3 regions of the Microbispora maris genome follow, and region 2 is predicted to be linked to each of the others. Evidence: riboswitches for the same ligand, from Rfam matches in the RefSeq annotation. Region 2 holds a riboswitch; each other region holds the start of a gene.
The links. Region 2 has a riboswitch for cyclic di-AMP ahead of AAH991_RS18590 (CHAP domain-containing protein). Riboswitches for the same ligand answer to the same signal wherever they lie in the genome.
Positions count from the first base shown of each region.

Region 1 (4,901 bases), on a different contig from region 2:
CGGTCTATCGGGTCTCGAGGACCGGCAAGACGACGGTGCTGCGGACGATCACCAGGCCCGGCACGCGGATCTGGGTGCTCCCGGGAGACAGCACGTACGAACCGTGGACGGAGAAAGCGAGCAAATCGTCCCGGTGACGACGTGAACTGATCCCTTCCGCCGGACGTCATCCTCATGACGGAAGGGGAGGCGTTGTGCGTACCGCGATCGTCTCGGGGATGACGGCGCTCGCGCTGGCGTGCGCGCCTGCCGTGGCGGCCTCCGGCGTGACCCACGAGGGCGGCCGGGCCGGGGAGGCCGCCGCATGGCGGCCGGCCGGGGTGAACACCCTGCCCGGCGACGACGTCCTCGACGACGTGACGGTCCTGGGCGACGGGTCGGTGTGGGCGGCCGGTCACCGGGTCGCGAACGGGAAGCAGCGGGGCCTGGTCCAGAGGTACGACGGCCGGGCGTGGCAGGTGGTCCCCGGCGCCCCGCCGTACGAGCTGAAGGCCGTGGCGGCCACCTCGAACACGAACGTGTGGGTCTTCGGCCAGGGGAAGGCCGCCCGGTGGAACGGCCGCGCGTGGACCGCCTTCTCGCTGGGCGGCGCGTTCCCGGCGGCGGACGCCGACGCGACGGGCGCGAAGGACGTCTGGGCGGTGGCCGGGTCCTTCGCCTCGGCCAGGCGCTGGAACGGGTCCTCGTGGCAGAGCGTCCGGCTGCCGGCCCACGCCGCCGCCGTCGACGCGTACAAGGCCCGCGACGTCTGGGCGGCGGGGAGCAAGGGCGACCGTCCCGTGATCATGCGGTGGAACGGGAGGTCCTGGGCGCTGGTGCCCACACCCGCGGTCAAGCTGCCCGCCCCCGGCGCGGCCGCGTTCCTCAACGACATCGCCGTCGTGAGCCCGCGGAACGTGTGGGCCGTCGGCGGCGTCACCTGGGAGGGCGCGAACGACGAGGGTGACGACGTCACCTACAACCGCACCCTGGTGATGCGCTGGAACGGCACGTCGTGGGCCACCTCGGTCGGGGCCGTCAACGCGCAGCCGTACACGGAGGTGGAGCCCGACGGCAAGGGCGGCATGTGGGTCGTGCAGGGCAGCTGGAACGCCATCCTGTGGCAGGTGACGGGCTCGGCGTGGAGGAGCGTCCCCCTCCCCCGGAAGGCGGGCACCGACGCCGTCCTGTCCTCGATCGCGCGCAGGCCGGGGACGGCCACCCTGTGGGGTGCGGGTTTCACCGTGCCGCAGGGCGACCCCGACGACCCCTCGGCCAACGGCACGTTCTGGCGTACGCGCTGATCTTCACGAGCCGAGGGCGTCACACCGGCTCTCGCGCGGATGTGACGAGCGCCACGTTTTTTCCGATGACACGGCTCTGACCTGCACTTATGCAGGCGTGATCCTTTTTATGGGCTTCTTACCCTTTATGTGCCCTTTGCCCGAATATGGGCGAGCTTGGTAGTTTCCTTGCCCTGCGACGGCGGCGTACCCCATGACGCCGCCGTCGCGGAACCGGCACCGCCGTGCTTGAAAACGAAAATCCACTGTCACCGCCGCCATGTCCTCTCCGCCCCCCGGGGCGCCGGTGACGCCGAATCCGTGCGGCAAGGAAGCACGGAGCCGGGGAACCAGTCGACCTTCGCACGAAGGTCCGGGGTGAATCGGCGCGCCACGCGCCGTAGGGCGACTTCCCTGCCCGAATCCGTCAGCTAACCCGGTAGGCGCAAGCGGAAGACTCTAGGAGAGATCCCCTGTCTGCCAACCCCGCCACTCTGTCCCGCATCGCCCGCGTCACGATCGGTGGCGTCGCGCTCACCGCCTCTGTCGCGGCCTTCGGCGCGCTGCCCGCGACCGCCGCAACGGGGACGGTCACGGCACCACAGCCCGCCTCGACGCTCATCCCGCCCCAGCCCCCCGCGACGGGCGCCACCTCGGACACCCCAGCGGCACCCACGACCCCGACCCCGACGGCGACCACGGCGCCGGCCACCGCCGCGGCCGCCCCGAACGCCGCGGCGGACAAGAAGCTCACCAAGTCCGCCCTGCAGCAGGAGAAGGCCAAGCGCGCCATCAAGGTGGCGAAGAAGCAGCTCGGCGATCCCTACGTGTGGGGCGCCACAGGCCCGCGGGCGTTCGACTGCTCCGGGCTGGTCCAGTTCGCCTGGCGCAAGGCCGGGATCAAGCTCCCGCGCACGACGTGGTCGATGCTCGACGCCGTCAAGAAGAAGGTCTCCCTGGCCCACCTCAAGCCCGGCGACCTCGTATTCACCAGCGGCGGCGGCCACGTGGGCATGTACATCGGGCACAAGAAGGTGATCAACGCCCCCCACAGCGGCGCGGTGGTCCACATCGACAGCCTCAAGGGCTACTGGAGGAGCGGCTTCCTCACCGCCGTACGCCCGGGAATCTGACGCCGGGCGCGAGGAAGACGATTCCCGGCCTGCGTCGTCGCAGGCCGGGAACTCGACGCGCGCCCGCGCGTCCGGAAACAGGAAACCTCCGGTCGGCGACACCGACCGGAGGCCTCATGAGTCCTGCGTCACATCATCAGCGCTGCAGCGTCAGCACGCCCGGCCGGTAGGGCAGGAGGCCGTAGTCGCCGCCGGAGCTGGGGCTGCGACCCTGGTAGAGCAGCTGCAGGTTGCAGGCGTCCACGGTCTTGGTCTGGTCGGGGTTGTTGCGCACCAGGTCACCGTGGCTGATGTCGTTGGTCCAGGTGGCGCCGCTGTTGGCCTTGCCCGCGAAGGGGTTGCTCTCGCTCGTGGCCTGCGGGGTCCACGAACCACCCAGGCTGGAGGCGGTGTACGAGCGGAAGTAACGGCCCTGCGAGCCGATCGACTCGACCAGCATCAGGTACTTGTTCAGGCCCTGGAGCTTGTAGACCTCGACGCCCTCGAACAGGTTGTTCGTCGTGTCGCTCATGATCTGGGTGTAGTTGGAGCCGAAGCTGCCCGGGAAGTTCCCGATGGGCATGCTCTGCCGGTAGATCTTGCCGTTGTCGCCGGCGAAGAACAGGTACATGTTCTGGCCGTCACCGATGAGCGTCTGGTCGATCGGCCCGGTGCCCGAGCCGGAGATGCTCGCGGTGGACAGCGTCTGCTGCGCGGACCAGCTGTTCACGTTGCTGGGGTCGCTCGACGTCCGGTAGGAGAAGGCGGTCCCGCCCCACTGGTAGGCCAGCACCCAGATGTTCTTCGGGGCGAAGTAGAACAGCGTGGGCGCGACGGCCGAGAAGGGCATCGTGTTCTGGCTGGCCGAGGCCATGTCGGACCAGTTGGTGAACAGGCCGAAGTTCATCGAACCCCAGCTCGTGCCCGTGTTGTGCGTCGTCGCGTAGACCAGGTGCTTGCCGTTGTAGACGACGTTGGTGAAGTCCTTCAGCGAGACCCACCCGGACTTCGGAGTCGCCAGCGCGCCGGTCGAGCTCCAGCGGTACGTCGACGGGAGATCGCACGTGCCACCGCTGGTCGGCGTCACCGTCGGGGACGGCGTCGTGCTCGGGCCGCCGCCTCCGCGGATGCTCCACTTCTGGTTGTCGCCGCCCCAGCAGCTGTAGAGCTGGATCTGGCTGCCGTTGGCGGTGCCGGCGCCGACGACGTCCAGGCACAGCCCGGACGCGACGCCCACGATGGTGCCGTCGGCGTTCTGGCGCCACTTCTGGTTGTTCTGGCCGTTGCAGGACCAGATCACGACCTTGGTGCCGTTCGTCGTGCCCATGTTGTAGGCGTCCACGCACCGGGTGCCGTTGAAGGTCCGCAGCTCACCGGCGGAGGTGAACTCGAAGCCCTGGTTCGCCTGCCCGTTGCAGTCGTAGATCTGCAGAGCGGTGCCCAGCGCGTCGGTGTTGCCCGCCACGTCCAGGCAACGCCCCGACGCCACACTCACCAGAGGTGCCGGCGCCGCCGACGCCGGCACCGCCCACGTCGCAGTGGCCGCCACCAACGCGGCCAGCACCGCCACGATGCGTACGCCGACACCGACCGGCGAACGACGCCGGCCGCTCGTCACACGAATGGGGGGTGAATCCATTGTTTCGTTCTCCTCCTTCGGGGGGTGGAAGCGTGGCGAAGCGGGCCACGCCAGGAAAAACCGCAGTGGCATCACGGAGCCCGGGCAGGGACGGTCCGCGATGGAAAGGCCAAGGGCGGCCACGGTGCTGTTAGCGCTAACATGCGGCGCAATCCCGGGTTCCTCTCCCTCGGCGGTTCGGCGGTGATGGTGCAGCGGCGCGGATACGACCGGGCGGGGCGCCGCGTCAAGGACGCGACTGCGCCCCCTGCCGGCCACGTCCGGATGCCGCCGGGGTGGCGCGCGGCCGCGGACCGCCTCCGATCATGGAGACCCTCCTTTCGTGGCCGGCGCGTGTTAGCGCTCACAATTCACGACGCGGAGAGCCGCGTCCACAGGTCTCGATGCCGGTGATAATGGCGGAGCAAACTAGGACTCGCCGGGGCCCGTCAAGAGCGGACCGCGCGCGTCGATGGCGGTCAGCCCTTCTGAAACGCACGTAGCTGGCGTTACGGGCCCGGCCCGCACCGCGCGCGGACCGGCACGTGATGAAACTTTCAACCGAGTAAGCGCCGTCGCGGGCGGCGGCCCGCAGAGTCATCGGTGATCCCACGCTCCGGCGACCGGCCGGGACCCGGCTTCACGGCCTGACGCCTTCGGGGAACCCGGTCCAGCGCAGGTCGGGCGGGAGGTGGCTCATGTCGTTGAACATCACGAGCGTGGGCGGCAGGCCGTCGCGGTAGTCGATGACCGTCAGCGCGGTGTCGGCGCTGTTCAATCCGAGCCACCGGGACGGCGGCGCGTCCAGTGCGTGCCGCACCAGCCACGCGATCTGATAGGCGTGCGTCACCAGCACCTCGCGTGTGTCGCGCCGGGCTCCCTCCGCGGTGGCGCCGGGGACCTTCGCGA
Region 1 covers NZ_JBDJAW010000004.1:214,408-219,308, forward strand. The annotation lists gene AAH991_RS07400 (WD40 repeat domain-containing protein) at 1-137, shown strand, start outside; gene AAH991_RS07405 (hypothetical protein) at 195-1,283, shown strand; cyclic di-AMP (ydaO/yuaA leader) riboswitch at 1,564-1,723, shown strand; gene AAH991_RS07410 (C40 family peptidase) at 2,060-2,395, shown strand; gene AAH991_RS07415 (non-reducing end alpha-L-arabinofuranosidase family hydrolase) at 2,532-4,013, opposite strand; gene AAH991_RS07420 (histidine phosphatase family protein) at 4,633-4,901, opposite strand, start outside.
Region 1: it holds a riboswitch for cyclic di-AMP, as region 2 does, so the genes downstream of both, AAH991_RS07410 (C40 family peptidase) here and AAH991_RS18590 (CHAP domain-containing protein) in region 2, are expected to answer to the same signal.

Region 2 (4,901 bases):
CTCGGTGAGCCCGGTCTTCCGAGGAGCCGCCATGGTCACCCCCCTCCCCGTCCGGCCGCCGCAAGCGGTCGCCGTCGTCGCCGTCCTCCTTCTCGTCCTGGCCGGCCTGCTCGGCCCGGGCGCCCCGCCCGCACGGGCCGCGTCGCCGGCCCAGGTCACGTCGTTCGGCGGCAATCCCGGCAACCTCGCGATGTACGCCTACCGCCCGGACGGCCTGCCCGTCGGCCGGCCGCTCGTCGTGCTCCTGCACGGCTGCACCCAGAACGCGAGCGGCTACTTCGCCGACTCGGGCTGGCGTGAGTACGCCGACCGGTGGGGCTTCGCCCTCGTGCTGCCGCAGACGAGCAGCGCCAACAACGCGTCGGGCTGCTTCAACTGGTTCCAGACCGGAGACACCACCAGGGGGCAGGGCGAGGCCGCGTCCATCCGCGCCATGGTGGCGTACGCGGTCGCCGCCTACGGGACCGACCCCGCACGGGTCTACGTGTCCGGACTGTCGGCCGGCGGGGCGATGTCGGCCGTCATGCTGGCGACCTATCCGGACGTCTTCGCCGCCGGATCGATCGCGGCCGGTCTCGCCTACCGCTGCGCGAGCAGCCTGACCGAGGCGTCCGGCTGCCAGTACGGCCCGGCGAGCAGGACCCCGCAGCAGTGGGGTGACCTGGTCCGGAACGCCTATCCCGGCTACGCGGGGCCGTATCCCCGGGTGGCCGTCTGGCAGGGCCAGTCGGACTACACGGTCGTCCCCGCCAACGGGAGGCAGTTGCGCGACCAGTGGACGAACGTGCGGGGCGTCTCCCCGGCCCCCACCGCCACACGGTCGCTCACCGGCGGCACCACGCTCACCGTGTACGGCGACGACGACGTCCGCCTCTACGAGATCGCCGGCATGGGGCACGGCCTCCCGGTCGATCCCGGCGGCGCCCCCGACCAGTGCGGCGCCACCGCGGCGTACTTCCTCGACACGATCTGCTCGGCCTACCACGACGCCCGGTTCTTCGGTCTGGACGGCGGCGCCCAGCCCAGCCCCACCTTCACGCCCAGCCCCAGTCCCAGTCCCTCGCCCGGCGGCACGCCGCCGGGGACGTGCGTACGGGCGAGCAACTACGGCCACACCACGGCGGGACGGGCGTACCAGTCCGGCGGGTACACCTACGCGAAGGGGTCGAACGACGCGATGGGGCTGTGGAACACGTTCACCGTCCACGCGCTCCGGCAGACCGGCCCGGACCACTGGATTCTCGCCGACGGCCAGTGCTGACCCGCCGCCTTCCCAGGTGACCCGCGGCGGCCCGGCCGGCGGAAGGCCGTGGGAGGCATGACCGGCATCCGGCCGGGCACGTCTCCCGGGGCACACCACGGGCGGGGGCGTCGCATGCGGTCCGGTGGGGATTCGCGTGCCGGGCCGCCGCTCCGTTCCGGCCCGGTCACCGTGTCCGGACGAATACGGAGGTGGTTGCGATGAGGGGACACGTCCTGCCCTCGGCCCTGCTGGCGGCCGGTCTGCTGAGCGGCACGGGCGGGCACGGAGCCGCCGCCTTCGCCGGCACGCCGGCCCTGCCCGCCGCGCTGCCCACCGCCCCGGCCGTGACGACGCCGGCGGCCGACCACAACGAGCAGGACGTCATGTTCGCCCGGATGATGATCCCGCATCATCGCCAGGCGGTGGAGATGTCGAAGCTGGCCGGCAGCCGGGCGGACGACACCCGGGTCAGGCGGCTCGCCGAGCGGATCGAGGCCGCCCAGGCTGCCGAGATCCGGACGATGAGCGGCTGGCTCACCGCCTGGGGCGAACGGACGCCCGATGAGAGCGCCGCGCCGGCTCACCACCCCATGCCCGGCATGATGTCCCCCGAGGAGATGCGGCGCCTCGAAGGACTGTCCGGGCGGGCCTTCGACCGGGCCTTCCTCACGATGATGATCCGGCACCACGAGGGCGCCGTGACCATGGCGCGGGACGAACTGCGCGCAGGAGCCTACGAGCCGGCCCGGCGGATGGCGGCGTCCGTCGTCTCCGGCCAGTCGGCCGAGATCAAGGAGATGAAGCGCCTCCTGGAGCAGTGAGCGGCCACGGCCGTTCGGGACGCGGGCTCGCGGAGGTCAGCGGGTGCGGCGCCTGCGGTGCCGTCCGCCGGAGGGCGCCGCCACGGCCCTGGACCGGAGCCCGGTCACGGCGGTGGAGACCACCGCGAAGAGCAGACCGGCCGGCAGGACGGCGTCGCCGGGCGACCACACGACGTCGGGAGAGTGCCCCTGTTGCGCCGCCATGTTCCTGGTGGTGGGCCCGGCCGGACCCTGGACTCCGGCGTTCACCGCGGCCACGGGCTGAACCGTCACCGTCACCTTGGGCGTCGCCTTGACCTTGCGGGGCAGGCCGTACCCGACGATCTTGTTCTTGTCGCGCACCTTACGCTTCAGCCAGACGCCGTCGACGTTGCCCTCGATCGTGTGCACCTTCCCGCCCACGACCTTCTCGACCACGCCGACGTGGTCGATGTCGCGGACGTTCTTGCTTCCCGACCAGTCGAAGAAGACCACGGCGCCCGGCTCGGGCTTGTCGCTCCAGGCGTGCTTCTTCTTGAACCACTTGGCGTGCCGCGTGGTCAGCGCGAACTCGCCGACGTGGTCCTGAACCCCGGCCCGGTTCGCCGCCCAGGAGACGAACATGTCGCACCAGGGGGCGGTCTTGAAGTCGGGGTCCTTGGCCACGTTGTCGGCGTACCATTCGCCGAACTTCGTATGTTTTCCCGCTCGTTCGCGGTAGCCCAGTTCCGGGCGGACGGCGTCGAGCAGCTGTCGAGCTATGGGATCGCTGGAAATCGGAGGCTCCTCATGGCGCGCTTCGAGACGTGACGAACCGGCCCACCTGGCGTGACGGCACGACGGCATGGCCGTACGAGGGCACGGCCCGGCGGGGCGGAATCAGAAATGGGAGATGCGGCAGCCCGTCACGGGCGCGCCGTCACCCCGGAAGCCTGGAGACGTTCCAGGGCGGGCAAGCGGTCCGTCGATGCGACGCGGACCGGATCGGCAGGTGGAGCCGACACTCCACGCGCTCTCCTCTCCTTGGCCGCCTACCGGGTTAGCTGACGGGTTCGGGCCAGGAGTAGCCCTACCGGATGGTCCGGATTCACCCCAAGAGACATGGGTCCCCGGTTCCCGGGATGGATGACGTCCGGGATTCGGCGGTCGCCGGTCGTCCTCGGGTTGAGGACCGCACACCGGCGCGACACGGGAAGCATAGTAGATAACAAGTAAGACACGGCCCAAAAACCGGCAAACGGCCCCATTCGGGCCGCCGCCGCGCGACACTCCCGCTGGTCCTCGCGGTCGCGGCCCGTCCTCGGTGAGATAGGACACACAGCCCTACGGCACCCGCGCCGGGCGGGGCGGCACCTCCCCGGGCGGCGGTCCCGAGCCCCGCCGCGCTCGCGGCGGGGCGGCATCGCCTCTCCCGAAACTTAGTTAGCAAAAGCAACTACTATCGTTGGGCTTCCGGACGCGGCCACGCCGCCGGCCGCGCACCGACCTGATCCAGGGGAAGGACTCCCGATGAACGACGCGATATGGGCCGGCACGGTCGCCGTCACCGGACACGAAGGCGCCGATCTCGAGGCGTACGCCGCCCGGCCGCTCGGCTCCGGCCCCCACGGCGGGGTTGTGGTGATCCACCACCTGCCCGGGTACGACGAGGCCACCAAGGAGATCGTGCGCCGGTTCGCCGCACACGGATACGCCGCGATCTGCCCCAACCTGTACTCCCGCGAGGGCGCCGGGGTCAGCCCGGACGACCAGGCCGCGGCGGCCCGGGCCAAGGGAGGCGTCCCGGACGAGCAGCTCGTCGGCGACGTCGCGGGCGCCGCGGCCTACCTCAAGGGCCTGGAGCACGCCAACGGCAGGGTCGGGGTGATCGGCTACTGCTCGGGTGGCCGGCAGACGTTCCTGGCCGCCTGCTCGCTGCGGATCGACGCGGCCGTCGACTGCTACGGGGCCTTCGTCGTCACCGCGCCGCCGGCCGACTTCCCGCTCAGGGCCGAGCCGCTGATCTCCCGGGCCGCCGACCTGTCCTGCCCGCTGCTCGGGCTCTTCGGCGCGGACGACCGCTTCCCCTCGCCGGACGAGGTCGCGGTGCTCGACGCCGAGCTGACGAGACTCGGCAAGGAGCACGAGTTCCACGTCTTCCCGGACGCCGGCCACGCGTTCTTCTCCGTGGACCGGCCGAACTACCGTCCCGCCGCCGCGGTGGAGGGCTGGAAGAAGGTCTTCGGTTTCTTCGGCCGCCACCTCGCCGCCTGAGGAGGACCAGATGTGCACCTATCTCACCGAGAAGTTCCGGATCGACGGCGCCGCCAAGGGAGCGTCGGGCTGGTTCACGGTCACCGACGGCATGGTCTACGTCGACCATCCCTACCATGCCTGCCGGGAACACACGGTGAACATCGACCTCACCAACCCGGCCGAGGGCCCGTCGGCCCGGGTCGCGATCGAGCTCACCGAGGAGGCGGCGCTCGCCCTGGTCGAGGCGATCCACAAGGCCCTGGCCGCGGCGCCGCCCGGGCTCGCCTCGGCCGCCCGCGGGCCCGCACCCGCCTGACGGGGTCGTACGCCACCGGCGGCGGACCCGGAGGCCCGCCGCCGTGCGGGCCGCCGGCCGGCGATTACCGGCCGGCGAGCCGTGCCGGACGGGTCACTCGTCGAGCGACATGTACAGGCGGGTGCCCGACGGCCGGTAGCCGACGCGTTCGTAGACGCGCCGCGACCCCTCGCCGCCGTACTCGAGCCACACCGACCGCGCGTCCCGGGCGAACATCTCCGCGGTCAGCGCGGCGGTGACCGCGGCGGCGACGCCTCGGCCGCGGAAGGCCGGCCGCGTGCCGACACCGGCGAGTTCCGACGTGCCG
Region 2 covers NZ_JBDJAW010000014.1:96,428-101,328, forward strand. The annotation lists gene AAH991_RS18580 (extracellular catalytic domain type 1 short-chain-length polyhydroxyalkanoate depolymerase) at 32-1,261, shown strand; gene AAH991_RS18585 (DUF305 domain-containing protein) at 1,462-2,064, shown strand; gene AAH991_RS18590 (CHAP domain-containing protein) at 2,101-2,709, opposite strand; cyclic di-AMP (ydaO/yuaA leader) riboswitch at 3,056-3,198, opposite strand; gene AAH991_RS18595 (dienelactone hydrolase family protein) at 3,553-4,296, shown strand; gene AAH991_RS18600 (DUF6295 family protein) at 4,307-4,594, shown strand; gene AAH991_RS18605 (GNAT family N-acetyltransferase) at 4,688-4,901, opposite strand, start outside.

Region 3 (4,901 bases), on a different contig from region 2:
CGAAGATCCACGGCGGATTCGAGTTCCACCCGCGCGACTACGCCGAGACGATCATGAAGCTGGCGAGCCTCGACGGCTCGACCGGCTGGGTCGCGGGCGTCGTGGGCGTGCACCCGTGGGAGATGGCCTTCGCCGACCCGCGCGTCCAGCAGGAGATCTGGGGCGAGAACCAGGACACCTGGATCGCCTCGCCGTACGCGCCGATGGGCATCGCCCGGCCGGTCGACGGCGGCTACGTCTTCAACGGCCGCTGGCAGTTCTCCTCGGGCACCGACCACTGCGACTGGATCTTCCTGGGCGGCATGCTCGGCGACGCCGAGGGCAAGATGGCCCAGCCGCCGGCCTCGCTGCACCTCATCCTGCCGCGGTCGGACTACGAGATCGTCGAGGACTCCTGGAACGTCGTCGGCCTGCGCGGCACCGGCAGCAAGGACATCATCGTCAAGGACGCGTTCGTCCCCGACTACCGGACGATCCCGTACAACAAGGTCGTGGACGGCAGCCAGGCCAAGGAGGCCGGCCTGACCAACCCGCTCTACCACATGCCGTTCTCCGCGGCGTTCCCGCTCGGGATCACCGCCGCGGTCGTCGGCATCGCCGAGGGCGCGCTCGCGCACCACATGGCGTACCAGAGGAGCCGCGTGCAGATCACCGGCACCAGGATCAAGGACGACCCGTACGTCCTGTACGCGATCAGCGAGGCGGCCGCCGAGATCGCGGCGTCGCGCTCGGCGCTGCTCGACAACGCCTCGCGGATGTACGACATCGTGGCCTCCGGCCGCGAGGTGACCTTCGACGAGCGGGCCGTGGGCCGCCGCACCCAGGTCCAGGCGGCCTGGCGCGCGGTGCGGGCGATGGACGAGATCGTGGCGCGGTCGGGCGGCAACGCGATGCGCGTGGACAACCCGATCCAGCGTTTCTGGCGGGACGCGCACGTCGGGCTGGCCCACGCGATCCACGTGCCCGGCTCGGTCTTCCACGTCTCCGCGCTGACGCAGCTCGGCATCGAGCCGCCGCACGGCCCGATGCGCTCGATGATCTGAGAGTGCCGTTTCCCCGGCGAGGGCGCCGGAGGCCGTCAGGACTGGGCGAACATCTGGTCGTAGACGCCGGAGTGGCGGCGGCCGGCCATGAAGTCCAGGAACCGGCGGACGAACTCGCCACGGGTCAGCCGCTCGCCGGCGTCGCCGCCGCCCGGGTCCTGGTCGAAGGCCGTCCGGAAGAGAGCCCGGCACTCCCGGGCGTCGATGACCTGGTCGTCGTCCGTGTCGGTGACGTCGAACAGGACCTCGGCGATCCGGATGAGGGCGGAGCCGGCCATGGCGGCCGCCGCGGCGGCGTACTCGTCGCGGGTGATGCGTCCGTCGCCGTCGGTGTCCAGCTCTTTCTGCAGCTCGCGCCACCAGTCGGCGAAGGCGGCGAACAGGCGTTCCTCGTCCTGGGTGTCCAGGTCGAGCCGGGTGGCGATCTCCCGCGCCATCGCGGCGAGGTCGGGCCAGCCGAGGCGGCCGTCGCCGGTCTGGTCGAGCACCTCGGAGAAGAACCGCGAGGCGGAGCGCACCGCCGAGTCGCCGGCGGCCGCCGTCTCCTGACCGGGCGTGAGCAGGCGCAGCAGCGCCCCGGCTTTCGCCACGCCACGGCGTAGCCCCGCCAGCGCCTCGCCGCCGCGTTGGGGCGCGTAGCCCGGGTCGAGCATGGTCATGACCGTGTCCAGCCGTGTCCACGACTCGGGGAGCAGCCGGGTCGCGAGACTCGTGGACAGGCAGGTGGCCTGCATCAGCGTGCGCGTGCCCGGCACCTCGGCGACCCCCAGCCGTGCGCGGAGCGACTCGGGCAGCGACGCCACGATGATCGCGCTGGCCGTGGGCCCGGCGATCGCCCTGCCCGCCGCCCACACGGCCGGCTGATCGCGGAGCAGAGGGGGCGCGGGTACCTGCGCGAACAGGCGGTCGAGGATGACGTGGACCGCTTCGGTGTTCTCCAGTCGCTCCTCCACGACGGACGTGTAGTAGCGCCAGAACTCCCGCAATGTGGGCGGAAGCTTGCCGCCGTAGGGGTCCATCAGTGCGAGGAACGCCTGGAACTCGGCGTACAGCCGGTCCAGGGCGGGGCCGTCGAGGGACTCGCCGCTGAGCCGGCACATCGTGACCGAGGACTCGAACAGCGTCGCCACCACCCAGGCGCGTGCCTCGGGATCCGCGGCGTTGAACGGGCGGTTCTCGGCGTCGGCGCCGGTGATGCGGGCGTGCAGGCGGTTGAGCCGGGCCGCCTCCCGCTGCCGCACCCGGGGGTCGGGGTCGACCATCCGCTGCGCGCTGAGCACGGTGTTGCGCAGGCGCCGCCACGGGTGTGCGACGAAGGTCGAGTTGGTGATCAGCGCGGCGCCGATCTGCGGGTACGCGGCCTCCAGGACGATGGCCCGGCTCGCCACCAGCCCCCAGCGTGCCTGGTGGGTCAACCGGTGAAGCATCGATCCCGGGCCGAGCGGATCGGCGTCGGTTCCGGCGGGTTCGGCGTGGCTCATCGACATTCCTTTCCTGTCAGGGCCGGTGCCCGCACCCCGCCGAACCGGCGGTCGCGCCGCCGGTAGGTCTCCAGGCATTCCCAGAAGTGCCCGGCGCGGAAGTCCGGCCACAGCACCCGGGGGAAGACCCATTCGGCGTAGGCCACCTGCCACAGCATGAAGTTGGAGATCCGCTGCTCTCCGGAGGTGCGGATGACCAGGTCCACCTCCGGCATGTCCGGGTGGGGCAGACGCCGGGCGAAGCTCTCCTCGGTGACCTGCTCGGGCGGCACACCGTCGCGGATCAGCGACCGGGCGGCCTCCACGATGTCGCGGCGGCCCCCGTGGTCGAACGCCACGGTCAACGTCATCCGCCGGTTGTCGCGGGTCAGCGCCGTCAGATCGGCGATGTCACGGGCCAGCGCGGGCGGGATCCGCGGGTCGGTGACACCGAGGAACCGGCAGCGGATCCCGCGCATGTGCAGGGACAAGGCGTGTTTGCGGATGGCGCGGCGAATCAGCCGGAGCAGGTCGTCGACCTCGGCGGCCGGGCGCCGCCAGTTCTCGGTGGAAAAGGCGTACAGGCTCAACCACCCGACGCCGGCCGTGTGGGCCGCCTCGATGACATCGATCACGGCGGCCTCCGCCGCCCGATGCCCCTCGACGCGGGACAGCGACCGCTGCGCGGCCCATCGGCCGTTCCCATCCATGACGCAGGCCACGTGATGAGGCACGCCTCTCACATCGCCCGCCGCGGGGAGGAGTACATGGTCACTTCCGTCGGTCGCCGACATCCCGGCCCTGCTTTCGGGGGAGGGGAGGAGAGTGATCTCTCCGGAGACGGACTCTTTCACGGATCGTGATCCGATGACTACTTACCGTCGGTAGTCATGATCCTTACCCTGCTCGGCCGGGTCGGGGGGCCTCCGGCCCCCGTCTCCATGGGCGGGTCCGGGTTGTCGCAGGTAAAGACGTGTTTTGTCCCGTTTACACCATTCTGGTGGTGTGTGTACCTTTAGGGCACACGGTTCGGGGTACCCACCGGCTTCCGGTTCCGGATCCCTTGCCGTGTCGTTGCCCGGTCCGCGCGGTCCCATGACCGTGCGGCCGCCGAATCCGCGATCAGCGGAGCCGGGGACCCACTTCTCTCCGGGGTGAATCGGGAGCAGCCCCCAGATGCGCCCGTAGGGCACTTCCTGCCCGAACCCGTCAGCTAACCCGGTAGGCGGCATGGAAGCAAGGAGTCAGCCCCGACATGTCCACCCATCGCCCCTCCCTCGGCCGCCGGCCCTCCGGCCGGCGCCTGCGCTCCGCCCTCGCGGCGGCGGCCCTCGCGGTCTCGGCCGCCACGGCCGGCGTCACGGCGGCCGTGGCGCTGCCCGCCCCGGCCTACGCCAACCCGCACACGTACGGCCAGGACGTCTCCGGCTACGAGGCCGACCACGACTGGATGAACAGCCGTGCGCAGTTCGGCTTCATCAAGGCGACCGAGGGCACGTCCTGGGTCGACTCGTCCTTCCCCCGGCACTGGCGTGAGCTGGACAAGAAGGGCATCGTCCGCGGCGTCTACCACTACGGTCATCCCTCGAACGACCCCATCGCCGAGGCCGACCACTTCCTCGACGTGGTGGGCTCGCAGCCGGGCAAGCCCGGCGACATCCTCGTGCTCGACCTGGAGACCAGCGACGGCCAGTCGGTCGAGCACGTCAACGAGTGGGCCAGGGCCTGGCTGGAGTACGTGACGGCCAAGACCGGGACGAAGCCGATGTTCTACAGCGGCTGGAACTTCGCCGACAAGTACGGCCGCGGCCTCGGCGACTACCCGCTCTGGGTGGCCCACTACAGCAAGGCGCCGGGCGACATCACGCCGCCCGCCGACTGGAAGTCCTGGGCGATCCACCAGTACACCGACTCGCCAATCGACCAGAACGTCTCCGCGCTGACGCCCGCCCAGCTGCGCGCGCTCGGCCGTCCGTAGCCGCACGGTCCCCGGGACGGGCGTCCCGTCCCGGGGACCGCGCCGGCCTCAGACCACCGCGCCGGAGCCGTCGCGCCGCGCGGGCTTGACCCGCGGTGCGGCGGGAGCCGGCGGCGGCTGGCTGGAGCGCCGCTCCAGCGCGATCGCCACCGGCCCGGCCACGAAGGACGACGACAGCGTGCCCACCACGATGCCGATCAGCAGGGCGACGGCGAAGTCCCGCAGCGAGTCGCCGCCGAACACGGCCAGCGCCGCCAGGATGAACAGCGCCCCGAGCCCGGTGTTCACCGTGCGCGGCGCGGTCTGCAGGATGGCGGCGTTCACCACGCGGCCGAACGGCTCGCCGCGCCGTATCGGCCACAGCTCGCGCACCCGGTCGAACAGCACGACCTTGTCGTTGACCGAGTAACCGATGATCGT
Region 3 covers NZ_JBDJAW010000020.1:12,611-17,511, forward strand. The annotation lists gene AAH991_RS23080 (acyl-CoA dehydrogenase family protein) at 1-1,043, shown strand, start outside; gene AAH991_RS23085 (oxygenase MpaB family protein) at 1,079-2,524, opposite strand; gene uppS (polyprenyl diphosphate synthase) at 2,521-3,237, opposite strand; cyclic di-AMP (ydaO/yuaA leader) riboswitch at 3,602-3,746, shown strand; gene AAH991_RS23095 (glycoside hydrolase family 25 protein) at 3,759-4,481, shown strand; gene secD (protein translocase subunit SecD) at 4,530-4,901, opposite strand, start outside.
Region 3: it holds a riboswitch for cyclic di-AMP, as region 2 does, so the genes downstream of both, AAH991_RS23095 (glycoside hydrolase family 25 protein) here and AAH991_RS18590 (CHAP domain-containing protein) in region 2, are expected to answer to the same signal.